DNA from 3 places in the Streptomyces sp. NPDC050535 genome. Region 1 is predicted to be linked to each of the others. Evidence: predicted binding sites of a transcription regulator. Region 1 holds the regulator's gene; each other region holds the start of a gene.

The links. The regulator HrcA, encoded in region 1, represses chaperone genes, less so after heat shock. The targets are predictions, from matches to a motif close to TTNGCACTCNGNNNNNCNGAGTGCNAA.
Region 2: the regulator HrcA is predicted to act here: its motif matches at 2,162-2,188, upstream of groES (co-chaperone GroES).
Region 3: the regulator HrcA is predicted to act here: its motif matches at 1,841-1,867, upstream of groL (chaperonin GroEL).

What each region holds. Positions count from the first base shown of each region.
Region 1 is NZ_JBITHE010000002.1:173,337-179,769, reverse strand. Features, by position in the region: gene ACIBLC_RS05810 (SpoIIE family protein phosphatase) at 1-617, shown strand, start outside; gene hemW (radical SAM family heme chaperone HemW) at 671-1,903, shown strand; gene ACIBLC_RS05800 (DUF3097 domain-containing protein) at 2,013-2,819, opposite strand; gene ACIBLC_RS05795 (MBL fold metallo-hydrolase) at 2,865-3,548, opposite strand; partial or broken gene ACIBLC_RS05790 (MBL fold metallo-hydrolase) at 3,690-3,875, opposite strand; gene hrcA (heat-inducible transcriptional repressor HrcA) at 4,047-5,063, shown strand; gene dnaJ (molecular chaperone DnaJ) at 5,064-6,203, shown strand; gene ACIBLC_RS05775 (nitronate monooxygenase) at 6,407-6,433, shown strand, end outside.
Region 2 is NZ_JBITHE010000013.1:206,741-213,173, reverse strand. Features, by position in the region: gene ACIBLC_RS27425 (SAM-dependent methyltransferase) at 1-328, opposite strand, end outside; gene ACIBLC_RS27420 (polysaccharide deacetylase family protein) at 419-1,312, shown strand; gene ACIBLC_RS27415 (polysaccharide deacetylase family protein) at 1,309-2,085, shown strand; gene groES (co-chaperone GroES) at 2,334-2,642, shown strand; gene groL (chaperonin GroEL) at 2,775-4,400, shown strand; gene ACIBLC_RS27400 (SDR family NAD(P)-dependent oxidoreductase) at 4,497-5,270, opposite strand; gene ACIBLC_RS27395 (MOSC domain-containing protein) at 5,462-6,136, opposite strand; gene ACIBLC_RS27390 (LysR family transcriptional regulator) at 6,217-6,433, shown strand, end outside.
Region 3 is NZ_JBITHE010000012.1:135,128-141,560, reverse strand. Features, by position in the region: gene thrC (threonine synthase) at 1-470, shown strand, start outside; gene ACIBLC_RS25790 (MoaD/ThiS family protein) at 604-879, shown strand; gene ACIBLC_RS25785 (cold-shock protein) at 1,393-1,599, shown strand; gene groL (chaperonin GroEL) at 1,993-3,618, shown strand; gene ACIBLC_RS25775 (NADH:flavin oxidoreductase) at 3,892-5,010, shown strand; gene ACIBLC_RS25770 (metallophosphoesterase family protein) at 5,102-6,004, shown strand; gene ACIBLC_RS25765 (hypothetical protein) at 6,095-6,433, opposite strand, start outside.

The sequences.
Region 1 (6,433 bases):
AGGGCAAGGGGCCCGAGGCCGCCGTCGTGATCGGTCTCGCCCGGCCCTGGCTGCGGCTGCTGGCCCGCGAGGGTTACGAGGTCGCCGACGTCCTCGACCGTCTCAACCGGCTTCTGCTCGACGACGCGACGGAGGCGGCGGACGCGGCCGCCCGCGCGCTCGTCGCGGCCGGCGGGCCCGGACTCGGCACGGACCCCGGACCGCAGACGCGCTTCCTTTCCATGCTGTACGGCGAACTGGTGCCCTTCGACGGCGGTGTGCGCTGCACCCTGGCCTCCGCCGGGCATCCGCTGCCGTTGCTGCTCGGCCCCGACGGCGGGGTGCGCGAGGTGGCCCGGCCGCAGACCCTCCTCGGCGTTTTCGAGGACGCGACGTACGTCTCCGAGACCTTCGAGCTGTACCCCGGCGACACCCTGCTGTGCGTCACGGACGGCGTGACCGAGCGCCGCAGCGGGCCCCGCCAGTTCGACGACGACGACGGCCTCGCCGACGCCCTGGCCGGCTGCACCGGCCTGAGCGCCGAACTCGTCGCGGAACGGATCCGCAGGCTCGTCCACGAGTTCGGAGCCAAGCCGCCGGAGGACGACATGGCGCTGCTGGTGCTGCAGGCGGAGTAGGCACGGCTGCCGCTCGGACGAGGTACCGGCCGCCGTACGGGACAATGGAAGGCATGCCTTCCGCACTCCCCGACGGTGAGCCCGTCCCCGACGACGGGGCGCTGCCCGTGCACGCCCTCGCCGGGGCCGCCGACCGCCCGCTCGGGTTCTACCTCCACGTGCCGTACTGCGCGACGCGCTGCGGCTACTGCGATTTCAACACCTACACCGCCACCGAGCTGCGGGGTACCGGAGGTGTGCTCGCCTCCCGCGACAACTACGCGGAGACCCTGATCGACGAGGTCCGCCTCGCCCGCAAGGTGCTCGGCGACGACCCGCGTCCGGTCCGTACGGTGTTCGTCGGCGGCGGTACGCCGACCCTGCTGCCCGCCGCCGATCTCGTACGGATGCTCGCCTCGGTCCGTGACGAGTTCGGGCTCGCGGACGACGCGGAGATCACCACCGAGGCGAACCCGGAGTCCGTGGACCCGGCGTACCTGGCGACCCTGCGGGCCGGCGGCTTCAACCGGATCTCCTTCGGCATGCAGAGCGCCCGGCAGCACGTGCTGAAGGTGCTCGACCGCACCCACACGCCCGGGCGGCCCGAGGCCTGTGTCGCCGAGGCCCGCGCGGCGGGCTTCGAGCATGTGAACCTCGACCTGATCTACGGCACGCCGGGGGAGTCCGACGACGACTGGCGCGCCTCGCTGGACGCGGCGCTCGGCGCCGGACCCGATCACGTCTCCGCGTACGCGCTCATCGTCGAGGAGGGCACGCAGCTCGCGCGGCGGATCCGGCGTGGGGAGGTGCCCATGACGGACGACGACGTCCACGCGGACCGGTATCTGATCGCCGACGAGGTGTTCTCGGGGGCGGGCTTCGACTGGTACGAGGTGTCCAACTGGGCGGCCTCCGAGGCGGGGCGCTGTCTCCACAACGAGCTGTACTGGCGCGGTGCCGACTGGTGGGGCGCCGGTCCCGGCGCCCACAGCCATGTCGGCGGGGTGCGGTGGTGGAACGTGAAGCATCCGGGGGCGTATGCCGGGGCCATCGCGGCCGGTCGGTCTCCCGGGGCGGGGCGGGAGCTGCTTTCCGGGGAGGACCGGCGGGTGGAGCGGATTCTTCTCGAGCTGCGGCTGCGGGAGGGGTGTCCGCTGTCGCTGCTCCGGCCGGAGGGGCTCTCCGCCTCGCGGCGGGCGTTGTCCGAGGGGCTGTTGGAGGTCGGGCCGTACGACGACGGGCGGGCCGTTCTCACGCTGCGGGGGCGGCTTCTCGCCGACGCGGTGGTGCGGGACCTGGTGGACTGAGGGTTTTCTCGCCTCCTCCGCCCCTGCCCGTCCCGTTCCTGGGGGCTGCGCCCCCAGGCCCCCTGTCGCGCTTCGCGCTCGTCCTCAGACGCCGGACGGGCTGATAGGTCTACTCCGGGGCCGTCACGAAGTCGATCAGCTCTTCCACGCGGCCCAGGAGTTCTGGTTCCAGGTCCTTGTAGGAGCGGACGTGGGAGAGGATGTGCTGCCAGGCCGCGCCGGTGTTCTCGGGCCAGCCCAGGGCGCGGCAGACGCCCGTTTTCCAGTCCTGGCCGCGGGGGACCCGGGGCCAGGCCGCGATGCCCACGGAGGACGGCTTCACGGCCTCCCAGATGTCGATGTAGGGATGGCCGACGACCAGCGCGTGGTCGCTGGTGACCGCGTCCGCGATGCGGGACTCCTTCGAACCGGGGACCAGGTGGTCGACGAGGACACCGAGGCGGGCGTCCGGCCCCGGGTCGAAGTCGGCGACGATCGCCGGCAGGTCGTCGATGCCCTCCAGGTACTCGACGACCACGCCCTCGATGCGCAGGTCGTCGCCCCAGACGCGTTCGACGAGCTCGGCGTCGTGCCGGCCCTCCACATAGATCCGCCCGGCCCGCGCCACCCGCGCCCGCGCGCCCGGCACCGCGACCGAACCGGAAGCGGTGCGGGAGGGACGTACGGGCGCCCCGGCCGCCGGGCGGACCAGCGTCACCACCTTGCCCTCCAGGAGGAAGCCGCGCGGCTCCAGCGGGAACACCCGGTGCTTGCCGAAGCGGTCCTCCAGCGTCACCGTGCCCGCCTCGCAGCGGATCACCGCGCCGCAGAAGCCGGTGCCGGGTTCCTCGACCACCAGACCGGGGTCCGCCGGGACCTCGGGCACGGGCTTGGGCTTCTTCCACGGCGGGGTCAGGTCCGGAGAGTACTGGCGCATTCGGATGACGATAGGAGAAGCCGGGCCCTCATGGCGCACGGCCTCCTACGACACGCCGAAACGGGCCGCCAGTGTGTCCCGTTGGGCCCGGACGAACGCCGCGTCCACCACCGCTCCGTGACCGGGTACGTACACCGCGTCCTCGCCGCCCAGGCCGAGCAGCCGGTCCAGCGCCGCCGGCCACCGGGAGGGTTCGGCGTCGGGGCCGGCCTGGGGTTCGCCCGACTCCTCCACCAGATCGCCGCAGAAGACGATCCCGGGCTCCGACGGCGATCCCGGTACCAGGACCACCAGGTCGTGGCCGGTGTGGCCGGGGCCCACGTTCGCGAGCAGGACGCGCGTGCCGCCGCCCAGGTCCAGGGTCCACTCGCCGGACACCTGGTGGCCGGGGCGGACCAGCAGATCGGCCGCCTCGGCCGCCTCCCGCGGGTCCAGGCCGTTGCGTACGGCGTCCGCGCGCAGTTCCTCGCCGCCGTGCGCGAGGACCGTGTCCAGGCCGGCCGCCCCGAACACCTCCACACCCGCGAACGCGGCCGCGCCGAACACGTGGTCGAAGTGCGAATGGGTGAGCGCGAGATGCGTCACCCGGCGGTCGACGGCGGGCAGACGCCGCGGGCCGGGAGCCGGGGGCGCCCCCTCGGACGGGCCCCACGCCTCGGCGCCCAGCGGTGTGCTCCCGCGCGGCCTCCGTGCCTCGGGGCCGTGCCTCCGGCCCCCGGGAGCCGACAGCGGGTCCTCACGCGGCTCCGCCCCCGTGCCGGCCCCGTGCCGGGCGAGCCCTCCGCCCCCGGACCCGGTCGTTCCCTCTCCGGGCGGCGGGCCCCCGGGCCCCGGATCCGGCCGTACCCCCTCCAGGAGGCGGACCCCCGTACCGAGCAGCCCCCGCGCCTCGTCGCGCAACCGTGCGCCCTCCCGCAGGCTCGAACCCGCGTCGATCATCAGCGCGCCGCCCTCGCCGACCACGAGGCCGGCCGTGCAGTCCCAGTCCGGAAGGCGTCGTCGGCCGACCCGCGGCCCGAGTCTCTCCCACCCCGCCTCTTCCCAAGTCACGCTCATGGGCAGACGCTAACGGCGAGAAGGCCCTCGGCACGACCGGGCGGGGCCGCCCTTGCCGGGGGTGTACCTCCCCGCCGTACACTGGCCGGGGACCGCTGGCACTCGTATGCGCTGAGTGCCAGGGGGAAGGACCGTAAAAGACCACGGCGACGACATCTGGAGGTGCGCGCGATGCTCAGTGAACGCAGGCTCGAAGTGCTGCGCGCCATCGTCCAGGACTACGTGGGGACGGAGGAGCCGGTCGGTTCCAAGGCCCTCACCGAGCGGCACCGGCTCGGGGTCTCCCCGGCGACGGTCCGCAACGACATGGCCGCCCTCGAGGACGAGGGGTACATCGCCCAGCCGCACACCAGTGCCGGGCGCATCCCCACCGACAAGGGCTACCGGCTCTTCGTCGACAAGCTCGCGGGCGTCAAGGCGATGACCGCGCCGGAGCGGCGGGCCATCCAGAACTTCCTCGACGGTGCCGTCGACCTCGACGACGTCGTCGGGCGGACCGTGCGGCTGCTCGCGCAGCTCACCCGGCAGGTCGCCGTCGTGCAGTACCCGTCCCTCACGCGGTCGACCGTGCGGCACGTGGAGCTGCTGTCGCTGGCTCCGGCCCGCGTGATGCTCGTCCTGATCACGGACACCGGCCGGGTCGAGCAGCGCTTGATCGACTGCCCGGCGCCCTTCGGGGAGACGTCCATGGCGGATCTACGCGCGCGGCTCAACAGCCGGGTCGCGGGCCGTCGCTTCTCGGACGTTCCGCAACTGGTGCAGGACCTGCCGGACGCCTTCGAGGTGGAGGACCGCGGTGCGGTCACGACGGTGCTCTCCACCCTCCTCGAGGCGCTCGTCGAGCAGACCGAGGAGCGGCTGATGATCGGCGGCACCGCCAATCTCACCCGCTTCGGACATGACTTCCCTCTCACCATCCGGCCCGTCCTCGAGGCACTTGAGGAGCAGGTCGTGCTTCTCAAGTTGCTTGGTGAGGCCGGGGATTCGGGCATGACCGTACGGATCGGTCACGAGAACGCGTATGAGGGACTCAACTCCACGTCCGTCGTCTCCGTCGGCTACGGTTCGGGCGACGAGGCAGTAGCGAAACTCGGCGTGGTCGGCCCGACCCGCATGGATTACCCCGGCACGATGGGAGCGGTACGAGCGGTGGCACGGTACGTCGGACAGATCCTGGCGGAGTCCTGAGTGGCCACGGACTACTACGCCGTACTCGGCGTGCGCCGCGACGCGTCCCAGGACGAGATCAAGAAGGCGTTCAGGAGGCTCGCACGCGAGCTGCACCCGGACGTCAATCCCGATCCGAAGACGCAGGAGCGCTTCAAGGAGATCAACGCCGCGTACGAGGTGTTGTCGGACCCGCAGAAGAAGCAGGTCTACGACCTCGGCGGCGACCCGCTGTCCCAGGCGGGCGGCGCGGGTGGCCCCGGTGGCTTCGGTGCCGGCGGCTTCGGGAACTTCTCGGACATCATGGACGCCTTCTTCGGCACGGCGTCGCAGCGTGGCCCCCGGTCACGCACGCGCCGCGGCCAGGACGCCATGATCCGGCTCGAGATCGAGCTGGACGAGGCGGCCTTCGGCACCACGAAGGACATCCAGGTCGACACGGCCGTCGTCTGCACCACCTGCAACGGCGAGGGCGCGGCGCCGGGCACCTCGGCGCAGACCTGTGACATGTGCCGCGGTCGCGGTGAGGTGTCGCAGGTCACCCGGTCCTTCCTCGGCCAGGTCATGACCTCGCGGCCCTGCCCGCAGTGCCAGGGCTTCGGCACCGTCGTACCGAGCCCCTGCCCGGAGTGCGCGGGCGACGGCCGCGTGCGGTCGCGTCGGACGCTGACCGTCAAGATCCCGGCCGGTGTCGACAACGGCACCCGGATCCAGCTCGCGGGCGAGGGCGAGGTCGGCCCCGGCGGCGGTCCCGCCGGCGACCTGTACGTCGAGATCCACGAGCTCCCGCACGGCACCTTCCAGCGGCGCGGCGACGACCTGCACTGCACGGTCACCATCCCGATGACCGCGGCGGCCCTCGGCACCAAGGTGCCGCTGGAGACGCTCGACGGCATGGAGGAGATCGACATCCGGCCGGGCACGCAGTCCGGGCAGTCGGTCCCGCTGCACGGGCGCGGCATCACGCATCTGCGGGGCGGCGGGCGCGGTGACCTCATCGTGCACGTCGAGGTGATGACGCCGTCCAAGCTCGACGCCGAGCAGGAGCGCGTGCTGCGCGAGCTGGCCGTGCTGCGCGGCGAGGAGCGGCCCATCGGGCAGTTCCAGCCCGGGCAGCAGGGGCTGTTCTCGCGGCTGAAGGACGCGTTCAACGGTCGCTGACCGTGGCGAGGCGAAGGACGCGTTCAACGGTCGCCAACCCGAGCGAAAGCGCGTTCGACGGTCGCTGAGGAGACCTCGCACGGATCGCCGATGCGGGCCTTCCCGCCCTGGGCCGTACGGGCCGGGGCGGGAGTGCGCGGGTGGCTCGTGCCACCCGGAAAGCTCGATTCGGACTTGTTCGGAGGACGTGACAACATGCCGTCATGTCCTCCGCGCTGACCGATCTCTTC
Region 2 (6,433 bases), on a different contig from region 1:
CGGCGACCGAGCGGACACCGAGGGCCCGCAGCCGCTCCGCGCGGTGCGTCGCGACCGTCGTACGGGTCGACTGCTCGACCCCGTTGGGCGTGAAGAACATCCGCTCCGCGTCGTCGGCCCCGAACTTCGCCGCCGCCCGCTGCCGCAGCCGCGCCTGTCCGAGGGCCGCCGAGACCAGCCCGGCCGGGTGCTCGCGGCGCAGCCGGGTGGCGACGGCCAGCTCCCGCGCCGGATCGGTGCCGCGCACCTCGTCGAGCAGGGCCCGGCCCTCCGGGGTGAGAAGGGTGGCGAAGGAGGCGAGGGGGGACGGCGGATCGAGGTCGTTCACCGGGCCATTGTGGGCCAGTCGGTGGACGGCGCGCGTCCGGCCGAGGTGTCGTGCCCCCGCACCGGCCGTGGCCTGCGAGGATCCGGCGCCATGCGATCAGTACGACAAAACTATAAAAACAGTACGAAATTGACGGTTGCCCGTACCGGCATCGCCGCGCTCGCCCTCGCCGCCCTCGTGTCCGGCTGCGCCGCGGGCGCCGACTCCACCCCCGCGAAACCGGCGCCCGCTCCCGTACTCGACGCCGCCGCCAAGCTCCGGGTCGCACAGGCTGCCCGAGCCGCCGCCGCCAAGCGCTGGGGTCTGGCCAGTACACCGCTGGCGGCACCGTCCGCCCCGGCCAGGAAGCCGGTCATCGAGTTCCGCGACGGCTTCGAGGTCGAGGACGGGGAGGGACTGCCGCCGGTCTTCACCACCATCCCGACCAAGGACAAGGTCGTCTTCCTCACCATCGACGACGGCGCCGAGAAGGACCCGGCCTTCCTGCGGATGATGAGCGACCTGAAGATCCCGTACACCGCCTTCCTCAGCGACTACCTGGTCAAGGAGGACTACGGGTACTTCCGGAAGATGCGCGACCGCGGCGTCGTACTCAACAACCACACCCTCCACCACCCTTACCTGCCCGGACTCTCCTACGCGCGGCAGAAGCACGAGATCTGCGGCATGCAGGACGTGATCGAGAAGCAGTTCGGCAAGCGCCCGACGCTCTTCAGGCCGCCGTTCGGCAACTACAACGAGGACACCCTGCGTGCCGCCAAGTCCTGCGGCGTCAAGGCCGTCCCGCTGTGGAACGAGGAGATCTTCGTCGACCACTGGGAGTACCGCGAGTGGGACCGCGACCTGCACCCCGGCGACATCGTTCTCAGCCACTTCCGGGGCAAGGAGGACTGGAAGGGCTCGATGGCCGACATGGTCCGCCGCTTCATGAAGATGGTGACCGACAAGGGGTACGCGGTGGCCCGCCTGGAGGACTACCTGTGAGGTCACGGCCGTACGGGCTCGCCGCCGGACTGCTCGCCTGCGTGCTGCTGTCCGGCTGCGCCCAGTCCGTCGACCCGATCGAACGGCTGGGCATGAAGGCCGCGCACGAGGTGAGCAAGGCGCGGTCGCACGGGCCGACCCTCGGGACGTACCGCCACTGGGGGCTGTCCGCGCCGCTCGCCGCCGCGCCGAAACCGTCCGCCCGGGCCACCGCACGCACCGCGGGGCCGGGCCTCGCGCCGGTCGTGGACCGCGTGCCCACCCGCGACAAGGTCGTCTTCCTGACGTACGACGACGGCGCCGAGCGGGACCCGGGGTTCGTCGACATGGTCCGTGAACTGCGGCTGCCGGTAAGCATGTTCCTCACCGACAGCGTGGTCGGGCCGGGGTACGGGCACTTCGCCCGGCTGCGGGCGGTCGGCGCGACCGTGCAGAACCACACCCTGGACCACTCCGCCCTGCGCGGCCTGCCGTACGCCGGCCAGCGCGCCGAGATCTGCGGCCAGCAGGACAAGCTCAGACAGCGCTTCGGCATCCGCCCCCGTTTCCTGCGGCCCCCCTACGGCACGTACGACGCCACCACCCTGCGCGCCGCCGCCGACTGCGGGATCGCGGCCGTCGTACGGGGGCGGGACGCCGGGGAGGGCCCGCTGCGGCCGGGCGACATCCTGACGGGTTTCGACGACCCGAACCTCACGGAGGCGACCATCGGGCTGCTGCGCCGGATCCAGGCGGAGGGGTTCACGCCGGCGCGGCTCGAGGACTATCTCTAGCCGCGATTCCACGGGGTTCGGGGGCCGGGAACCCCCTGGTTCAAGCGTCCCGATTTCACCGGCATCCGGCGCCGCGTTGGCACTCCGCTTGACCGAGTGCTAATCGCGGTCATAGTCTCAGGTCTGGCACTCGCCACTGGAGAGTGCCAATGACGACAGGTAGATCCGGCTTCCCGCGACGACGGATTCACCTGGTCGCCACCTCAGACAGTTAACCCCGTGAGATCTCCGAAGGGGGAGGTCGGATCGTGACGACCACCAGCTCCAAGGTTGCCATCAAGCCGCTCGAGGACCGCATTGTGGTCCAGCCGCTCGAAGCCGAGCAGACCACGGCCTCTGGCCTGGTCATCCCGGACACCGCGAAGGAGAAGCCCCAGGAGGGCGTCGTCCTTGCCGTGGGTCCGGGCCGTTTCGAGGACGGTAACCGTCTTCCGCTCGACGTCGCTGTCGGCGACATCGTGCTGTACAGCAAGTACGGCGGCACCGAGGTGAAGTACAACGGCGAGGAATACCTCGTCCTCTCGGCTCGCGACGTGCTCGCGATCATCGAGAAGTAATTCACCCCGGTTCCCAACCGGTTTTGCAGTGAACTGCGCCCCTGGCCCCCCGCGACCGCAAGTAGCCGGGCGTCGGGGGCGCCGTTCGTTCTCCCAGATTTTCCAGAGTTTCGAGAGGGCTGAATCGCTCCCATGGCGAAGATCCTGAAGTTCGACGAGGACGCCCGTCGCGCCCTCGAGCGCGGCGTCAACAAGCTTGCCGACACGGTCAAGGTGACGATCGGCCCCAAGGGCCGCAACGTTGTCATCGACAAGAAGTTCGGCGCTCCCACCATCACCAACGACGGCGTCACCATCGCCCGCGAGGTCGAGCTCGACGACCCGTACGAGAACCTCGGTGCCCAGCTGGTGAAGGAGGTGGCGACCAAGACCAACGACATCGCGGGTGACGGTACGACCACCGCCACCGTGCTCGCCCAGGCGCTCGTCCGCGAGGGTCTGAAGAACGTCGCCGCGGGTGCTTCCCCGGCGCTGCTCAAGAAGGGCATCGACGCCGCGGTCAAGGCCGTGTCCGAGGAACTCCTCGCGACCGCCCGCCCGATCGACGAGAAGTCCGACATCGCCGCCGTCGCCGGTCTGTCCGCCCAGGACAGCCAGGTCGGCGAGCTCATCGCCGAGGCGATGGACAAGGTCGGCAAGGACGGTGTCATCACCGTCGAGGAGTCCAACACCTTCGGCCTCGAGCTGGACTTCACCGAGGGCATGGCCTTCGACAAGGGCTACCTGTCGCCGTACTTCGTGACGGACCAGGAGCGCATGGAGGCCGTCCTCGAGGACCCGTACATCCTGATCCACCAGGGCAAGATCTCCTCGATCCAGGACCTGCTGCCGCTCCTTGAGAAGGTCATCCAGGCCAACGCCTCGAGGCCGCTGCTGATCATCGCCGAGGACGTCGAGGGCGAGGCCCTGTCGACCCTGGTCGTGAACAAGATCCGCGGCACCTTCAACGCCGTCGCGGTGAAGGCCCCGGGCTTCGGCGACCGCCGCAAGGCGATGCTGGGCGACCTCGCCACCCTCACCGGCGCTCAGGTCATCGCCGAGGAGGTCGGCCTCAAGATCGACCAGGTCGGTCTCGACGTGCTGGGCACCGCCCGCCGTGTCACGGTCACCAAGGACGACACCACGGTCGTCGACGGTGGCGGCGACCACGAGGCCGTCGTCGGCCGCGTCAACCAGATCAAGGCCGAGATCGAGAACACCGACTCCGACTGGGACCGCGAGAAGCTCCAGGAGCGCCTCGCGAAGCTGGCCGGCGGCGTCTGCGTGATCAAGGTCGGTGCCGCCACCGAGGTGGAGCTCAAGGAGAAGAAGCACCGTCTGGAGGACGCCATCTCCGCGACCCGCGCCGCGGTCGAGGAAGGCATCGTCTCCGGTGGTGGCTCCGCGCTCGTCCACGCCGTCAAGGTCCTCGAGGGCAACCTCGGCAAGACCGGCGACGAGGCCACGGGTGTCGCGGTCGTCCGCAAGGCCGCCGTCGAGCCGCTGCGCTGGATCGCCGAGAACGCCGGCCTGGAGGGTTACGTCATCACCTCCAAGGTCGCCGAGCTCGACAAGGGCCAGGGCTTCAACGCCGCCACCGGCGAGTACGGCGACCTGGTCAAGGCCGGCGTCATCGACCCGGTGAAGGTCACCCGCTCCGCCCTGGAGAACGCGGCCTCCATCGCCTCCCTGCTCCTCACGACCGAGACCCTGGTCGTCGAGAAGCCGGCCGAGGACGAGGCCGACGCCGGTCACGGCGGCCACGGCCACTCGCACTGAGGCACCAGCTTCCGCGGAAGCCCCCGTTCCCACCGGGAACGGGGGCTTCTCCCGTGCCGTGCCCTGTCCGGCGGGGCGCCACCGGCGCCACCGGCCCTACTGAGGCCCGTACTTCCGCCCCGTCTTCGACGTGACCCCGCCCAGCAGCGCCCGCGGTGTCACCTTCACCAGGCCCATCAGCGCCTTGTAACGCGGGTCGGGAATCGACAGGGTCCTGCCGCGGGCCAGGTCACCGAGCGCGGCGGCGACCAGCTTGTCGGCGTCCAGCCACATCCAGTTGGGGATGTTGTCCGTGCCCATGCCGGCCCGCTCGTGGAACTCGGTGCGCACGAATCCGGGGCACAGCGCCATCAGCCGTACACCGCTGCCGGCCAGATCCCGCGCCGCGCCCTGCGTGAACTGCACGACCCACGACTTGGACGCCCCGTACGTCCCGCGCGGCACGAACGCGGCCACCGACGCGACGTTGACGACCCCGCCGCGGCCGCGCTCCCGCATGGCCTCGGCCGCCGCCGAGGTCAGCCGGAGCACCGCCTCGCAGTGCACCTTGATCATCTTCAGCTCGTCGGCCATCGACACGTCGAGGTAGCGGCCCTTGTTGGCGAAGCCGGCGTTGTTGATCAGCAGGTCGACCGGGTGCTTGCGGTCGCCGAGCCGCCTGGCCACCGACTCGATGCCGTCGTCCGTCGCCAGATCCGCCGTCAGCACCTCGGCCTCGATGCCGTGCCGGTCGTGCAGCTCGGTCGCCTGCTCACCGAGCCGCTTGGTGTCGCGCGCCACCAGCACCAGGTTGTGCCCGTCAGCCGCCAGCCGCCGCGCGAAGGCGGCGCCGATACCAGCGGTCGATCCCGTAATCAGAGCCGTTGTCATGGCGCAACATTAGTGACCCGACCTGTCCCCCCGGCCGCGGGCCGCCCAACGCCCGTACCCACTCCACGAGTTCCGCGCGTCGCGGTTCGCGATACGCGCATCCCCTGCTACCGGCTGTGACGCGAGCAAGGTCCGCCCGTGCCACGGACCGTGCGCCGGGTCGCCCGAACGCTGTACGTCCAGCCTCGCCGTCACGTCCGCCCGTGGGCCGTGGCCATGTACTTCTCCGCCGTCGCCCGCAGCTCCGGATGCAGCGCCCCGCCCGCCTCCAGCAGCCGCGGCAGCAGTTCACGCGCGGTCGTGACCGCCCGGAACTGGAGGGCTACCGTGATGTCGTGGTCCGGCCTGTGCGTGATCTCGATCGGATCGCCGGAGCGGATCTCGCCCGGCTCTATCACCCGCAGATACGCGCCCGGCGCCGCCTTCTCGGTGAAGCGCCGCACCCAGCCCTTCTCGCCGAGGTGTCCCTGGAAGGTCCGGCAGGGGATGCGTCCGGAGGTGACCTCGAGGAGCACCTCGGGACCGACCCGCCAGCGCTCGCCGATCCGGGCCCCGGACACGTCGAGGCCCAGCGTCGTGAGGTTCTCGCCGAAGGAGCCGTGGGCCAGCGTCCGGCCCAGCTCGCGTTCCCAGTCGTCGAGATCCTCTCGCGCGACCGCGTACACGGCCTGGTCGTCGCCGCCGTGGTGCCGCAGGTGGCATATCGCGTCCCCGGCGAGCCCGCTCCCGGCGACCCCCTTGGGCCCGGGCGCCGCGACCCGCACCGGCCCGCGCACCGGCTGCTTGTCGATGCCGGTCAGGCCCTCGGGGTGATCCGTGTAGTCGACGGTCCGCACACGGCCCACGTTCAGCGACAGAAGCTTCATGCGAGCACGCTAAGGGATTACGGGCCAAAGTCGCGACTCAATATTCGCCTCGATCCCCAAGGCACCCTTATGCTCAGGAGGTGATCGAGGCCCGTCATCTCCGCGTCCTGCGTGCCGTCGCCGCCACCGGCTCCTTCTCGGCGGCGGGGCGTGAGCTGGGCTGCACCCAGCCCGCCGTCAGCCAGCAGATGAAGGCGCTCGAAGCGTCCGTGGGCACCCCGCTGCTGATCCGCACGGGACGCGAGATGCGCCTGACGCAGGCGGGTGAGGCACTGGTCCGCCATGCGGCCGGCATCA
Region 3 (6,433 bases), on a different contig from region 1:
GGCTCGGGCTCGTGGAGGACAGGCCGTACAAGATCTTCGGTGCCCAGGCCGAGGGCTGTTCGCCGGTGTCCGTGGCCTACAAGGCCGGCCACGACGTCGTACGGCCGCAGAAGCCGAACACCATCGCCAAGTCGCTGGCCATCGGCAACCCGGCCGACGGGCCCTACGTGCTCGACATCGCGCGGCGTACCGGCGGTGCCGTGGAGGACGTCAACGACGAGGAGATCGTCGAGGCGATCAAGCTCCTCGCGCAGACGGAGGGCATCTTCGCCGAGACCGCGGGTGGCGTGACGGTGGGTGTGGCGAAGAAGCTGATCGGGAACGGTCTGCTCGACCCGACCCTCACCACCGTCGTCCTCAACACCGGCGACGGCCTCAAGACCCTGGACGCGGTGGCCTCGGACACCGGGCTCACCGCGACCATCCGCCCGAACCTCGACTCCTTCCGCGAGGCCGGCCTCGCGTCATGAGCGGGGGCGCTCCGCTGGAATGCCGTATCAGGGCCGCGGGCCGACGGGGGCCGGTCGCCCCCCGCCGACCCGGCCCCGCGCCCCTGGGGCGCTGTTCCGCCGCACCTGAGCACCCGACCGGAGGTCACACCGAATGAGCGTCAACGTCCGCATCCCCACCATCCTGCGCACCTACACCGGCGGCAAGGCCGAGGTGGCCGCCGAGGGCGGCACCCTCGGCGAGGTGATCGCCGACCTGGAGCAGAACCACACCGGTATCGCCGCGCGCGTCCTGGACGACCAGGGCAAGCTGCGCCGCTTCGTCAACGTGTACGTGAACGACGACGACGTCCGCTTCGAGCAGGGTCTGGAGACGGCGACGCCGGACGGCGCGGGCGTCTCGATCATTCCGGCCGTCGCCGGCGGCTGACCGACGCCGACGCCGACGACGGCCGGCCGGCGGCCCGCGGCTGACCGTCATTCGCCGTCACGCACGGTGATTGCAGTTACCTTGGGTAATGGTAATCACCGAGAGTTCATCGAATTGCCCCCTCCGCGAGAGAAGCGGAGGGGGCAATTCTGTATGGTTGAGCGCGGTACAGTTGGGGAAGCTGCTTCGCTTTCGAGTCGGTTTCATGCCGGGCGCATATGAGTACCTGCCCGATGCCCGACAAGAAGCAGCCAATGTACCCCGCATTTTTGAGCCGTTTATGGCATTTGTGGGGCCCGACTTGCCCGGAATCTTTGTGAATTCTCCGGATATTCCCGATCGGTCGTGCTCAGAATTCTCGTCCGATTGACCTGTTGCAGAGGGCAGTTGGACGGATACATTCAGCCGCGGTCGACGCGTTCCGGCGCACACCCCCAATCCTTGGGGGGTGAGGTCTGACCCGGGCCCGCGAAGTGCGGTCCTGTGCAAGGGCCAGTAATAGGGGAGTTAGGCATGGCTCAGGGCACCGTCAAATGGTTCAACGCGGAGAAGGGGTACGGCTTCATCGCGGTCGACGGTGGTGCGGATGTATTCGTCCACTACAGCGCGATTCAAATGGACGGCTACCGCACCCTTGAAGAGGGCCAGCGGGTCGAGTTCGAGATCTCGCAGGGCCAGAAAGGGCCGCAGGCGGACATGGTCCGGCTGGCGACCAGCTGAAGCACGCGCCGACTGATTGTTCTGTTCGACGTGACGAAGGGCTCGTGTCCCCGGCAGGGGGCGCGAGCCCTTCGGTCTGTCTGTCCCCCTGGCTGCATGTCCGGCCCTGCGGCTGTCCGCGTGCCCCGTCGGCTGCCTTCGCGTCCCTCCGGCTGTCTTCGCGCCGGTCGCGCCCCCCGCCCCACCTGCGGATCTTTCGGAGCCGCTTGCACTCGGTAGGGGCGAGTGCTAATCATTGGCGTTAGCACTCTGCAGGTGAGAGTGACAACGAGGACCGGGTCAGTGAGGCCCGCAGGCCAAGTGGGGCAAGGAACCACGAGGCACGCAGGCCGTCCGTCGCGGGCGCGGGCGCGGTCCGGAGCAATCCACCCCAGTCCGGGAGGACCACTTCACATGGCCAAGATCATCGCGTTCAACGAGGAGGCGCGGCGCGGTCTCGAGCGCGGGATGAACCAGCTCGCCGACGCCGTCAAGGTCACCCTTGGTCCCAAGGGTCGCAACGTCGTCCTCGAGAAGAAGTGGGGCGCCCCCACGATCACCAACGATGGTGTTTCCATCGCCAAGGAGATCGAGCTCGAGGACCCTTACGAGAAGATCGGCGCTGAGCTGGTCAAGGAAGTCGCCAAGAAGACGGACGACGTCGCCGGCGACGGTACGACCACCGCGACCGTTCTGGCGCAGGCGCTGGTCCGCGAGGGCCTTCGCAACGTAGCCGCGGGTGCCAACCCGATGGCCCTCAAGCGTGGTATCGAGAAGGCCGTCGAGGCCGTCTCCGGTGCCCTGCTCGAGCAGGCCAAGGATGTCGAGACCAAGGAGCAGATCGCTTCCACGGCCTCCATCTCCGCCGCCGACACCCAGATCGGCGAGCTCATCGCCGAGGCTATGGACAAGGTCGGCAAGGAAGGCGTCATCACCGTCGAGGAGTCCCAGACCTTCGGTCTGGAGCTGGAGCTCACCGAGGGTATGCGCTTCGACAAGGGCTACATCTCGGCGTACTTCGCCACCGACATGGAGCGTATGGAGGCCGTCCTCGACGACCCCTACATCCTGATCGCCAACTCGAAGATCGCCAACGTCAAGGACCTGCTCCCGCTCCTGGAGAAGGTCATGCAGTCGGGCAAGCCGCTGCTGATCATCGCCGAGGACGTCGAGGGCGAGGCTCTGTCGACGCTGGTCGTCAACAAGATCCGTGGCACCTTCAAGTCCGTCGCCGTCAAGGCTCCGGGCTTCGGTGACCGCCGCAAGGCCATGCTCGGCGACATCGCCATCCTCACGGGCGGCGAGGTCATCTCCGAGGAGGTCGGCCTCAAGCTGGAGAACGCGGGTGTCGACCTGCTGGGCCGTGCCCGCAAGGTCGTCATCACCAAGGACGAGACGACGATCGTCGACGGCTCCGGCTCTGCCGACCAGGTCGCCGGCCGGGTCAACCAGATCCGCGCCGAGATCGAGAACTCCGACTCGGACTACGACCGCGAGAAGCTCCAGGAGCGCCTGGCGAAGCTCGCGGGCGGCGTGGCCGTCATCAAGGCCGGTGCCGCCACCGAGGTCGAGCTCAAGGAGCGCAAGCACCGCATCGAGGACGCCGTTCGCAATGCGAAGGCGGCCGTCGAGGAGGGCATCGTCGCCGGTGGTGGCGTGGCTCTCATCCAGGCTTCCTCGGTCTTCGAGAAGCTGGAGCTCACGGGTGACGAGGCGACCGGCGCCAACGCCGTGCGGCTCGCGCTGGAGGCCCCGCTCAAGCAGATCGCCATCAACGGCGGTCTCGAGGGTGGCGTCATCGTCGAGAAGGTGCGCAACCTGCCCGTCGGCCACGGCCTGAACGCCGCGACCGGTGAGTACGTCGACATGATCGCCGAGGGCATCATCGACCCGGCGAAGGTCACGCGCTCTGCCCTGCAGAACGCCGCGTCCATCGCCGCGCTGTTCCTCACCACCGAGGCCGTCATCGCCGACAAGCCGGAGAAGGCCGCTGCCGGCGGCGCTCCGGGCGGCATGCCGGGCGGTGACATGGACTTCTGATCGGCCTCGGGGCTTCGGCCTCCGGTTGATCACCGTCCTTCGTACCGAGGGCGGCACCCCTTCTCCCAAGGGGTGCCGCCCTCGGGCGTTTCCGGGACCCGCCCGACAGAGTGACCTGGATCACGTGAGGGGTGTGCCGGGGCCGGAATGCGGTGACGGACGGGCCGGTTGAGGCTCTTGAGCGAATCAATGCACGTGCACATATTCATCACATGTACCTATGCATGAGCATCTCGCGGACCGGCATCACCTCTCTCCCCCAGGAGCACTCACGTGACACTCGCCCCCTCCCGCGCGGCCCAGATCCTGTCCCGCCCCCTCGCCCTCAACGGCCTGACCGTCCCGAACCGGATCGTCATGGCACCGATGACCCGCCAGTTCTCCCCGGGCGGCATCCCCGGCGAGGACGTCGTGTCGTACTACGCCCGCCGCGCCGCCGCGGGCGTGGGCCTCATCGTCACCGAGGGCACCTACATCGGCCACGAGTCGGCCGGACAGAGCGACCGCATCCCGCGCTTCCACGGCGAGGAGCAGCTCGCGGGCTGGGCGAAGGTGGCGGAGGCCGTGCACGCGGCGGGCGGGAAGATCGTGCCGCAGCTCTGGCACATCGGCATGGTCCGCAGCGCGGGCGAGCCGCCCTTCGCGGACGCCCCCGCGGTCGGCCCGTCCGGCCTGCGGATCAACGGCACCGCCGGTGAGGGCAAGGAGATGACCCAGACCGACCTGGACGACGTCATCGCGGCGTTCGCCGAGGCCGCTGCCGCCGCCGAGCGCATCGGCTTCGACGGCGTCGAACTGCACGGGGCGCACGGCTACCTGATCGACCAGTTCCTGTGGGAGGGCACCAACCGGCGTACCGACGCGTACGGCGGTGACCTCGTCGCCCGTACGAAGTTCGCGACCGAGATCGTCGCCGCGGTCCGCGCCGCGGTCTCCCCCTCCTTCCCCGTCCTCTTCCGTTACTCGCAGTGGAAGCAGGAGGCGTACGACGCCCGCCTCGCGGAGACGCCCGAGGAGCTCGGCGCCCTGCTGATCCCGCTCGCCGAGGCCGGAGTGGACGCCTTCCACGCGTCGACGCGCCGCTACTGGCTCCCGGAGTTCGAGGGCTCGGACCTCAACCTGGCGGGCTGGACGAAGAAGATGACGGGCAAGCCCGCCATCACCGTCGGCTCGGTCGGCCTCGACGGCGACTTCATCAGCGGCTTCGCGGGCGAGGGCGCCCAGGCCGCGAGCCTCGACAACCTCCTGGACCGCCTGGAGCGCGAGGAGTTCGACCTCGTCGCGGTCGGCCGCGCGCTGCTCCAGGACCCCGAGTGGGCGGCGAAGGTCCTCGACGGGCGGCACGGTGAACTGGCGCCGTTCGACCCAGCGGCCATGGGCTCGCTGAGCTGACGTCCGCGGGGCGGCGCCCCCGGCTCCTTCCGGAAGGGAGGACCGGGGGCGCGCCCTGGTTGCCGGACACGACTGCCGCTAGCTTCGGGGTATGCGGATCCTCCATCTCTCGGACACCCACATAGAACGCACCGACGCCCCCAACCAGGCCGGCGTCAACGCGAGCGAGTCACTGCGGCTGCTGCTCACGGATCTGCGGCACCAGCGGGGCGTCGACGCGATCGTCGTCAGCGGCGACGTGGCCAACGACGGCGCCCCCGAGGCGTACACGGCCGTCCGCGAGACGCTGAGCGAGTTCGCGCTCCGGGAACTCGGCGGGAACATCCCGGTCTTCTACAGCACCGGCAACCACGACGAACGCCAGGCCTTCGCCAAGGTGCTGGGCAGCGGCCACCTGGACGCGGACGGCACCGACCGTGCCGAGACGGTGCTGGACTCCGCCGGGTCCGAGCGGGCGGCGGTGAGCACGGTCGACGGCTACCGCTTCGTCACCCTGGACTCGCTGGTGCCGGGCAGGGTGCACGGACACCTCGGCGCCGCGCAGCTCGACTGGCTCCGGGAGATCCTGAGGACACCCGCGCCGCGGGGCACGGTCCTGGTCTTCCACCACCCGCCGATCACCCTGGACGTCCCCACGCAACGGGCCTTCGGCCTGCGCAACCCGGCCGACCTGGCCGACGCGATCCGGGGCGCGGACGTCCTGGCCGTCCTCACCGGCCACTTCCACCTCCAGATCTTCGGCTTCCTCGAGTCCACGCCGGTGTGGGTCACCCCGGGTGTCGTCAACCGCATCGACCTGACCACGCGCCCCGGCACGGAACGAGCCGTCCGCGGGGCGTCGGCGTCGCTGGTGGAGCTGGGCGGGCCGTCCGGTCCGATGTTCCACACCTTCCACGCGCGCGATCCGCGAGCCCACGAGACGGTGTACGAACTGGACGAGGAGCAGACGCGGTCGCTGATCGAGCGGATGGGGCCCGGAGCGGATCGGGCATAGGCGGTGGCCCGTGGGTGAGGCTCCGTCGGCGGGGCTCCGTCGGCGGGGCTCCCTCAGCGGGGCTCCCTCGGCGGGGCTCCGTCGGCGGGGTTACAGATTTCCCATCGGCTCGATGTCGATCTTCACCGGGGTGCCCCAGATACGCAGCACCTCGTAGTCCGTGAACTCGTGGATCAGGCGGTAGGCCATGCCGGGGCGGGGGGTCTTGCGCTCGGCGGCGAGATAGCGCTCGGCTTCGATCCGGTCGCGGCGGGGGGTGCCGCAGAGCTGCCACGCCTGGCCGTTCCACACTTCCGGGAGCCAGCGCTGCTGGGGCTGGGGGCGGTCCTCGCGCAGGCCGTAGCGGGACTTCGTGCGCTCGGGGGCCTCTTCCGGGCCGGGGGCCCGGCCGTGGGAGAAGGAGTCGTTCACCCGGGAGCGGCGGGCGGC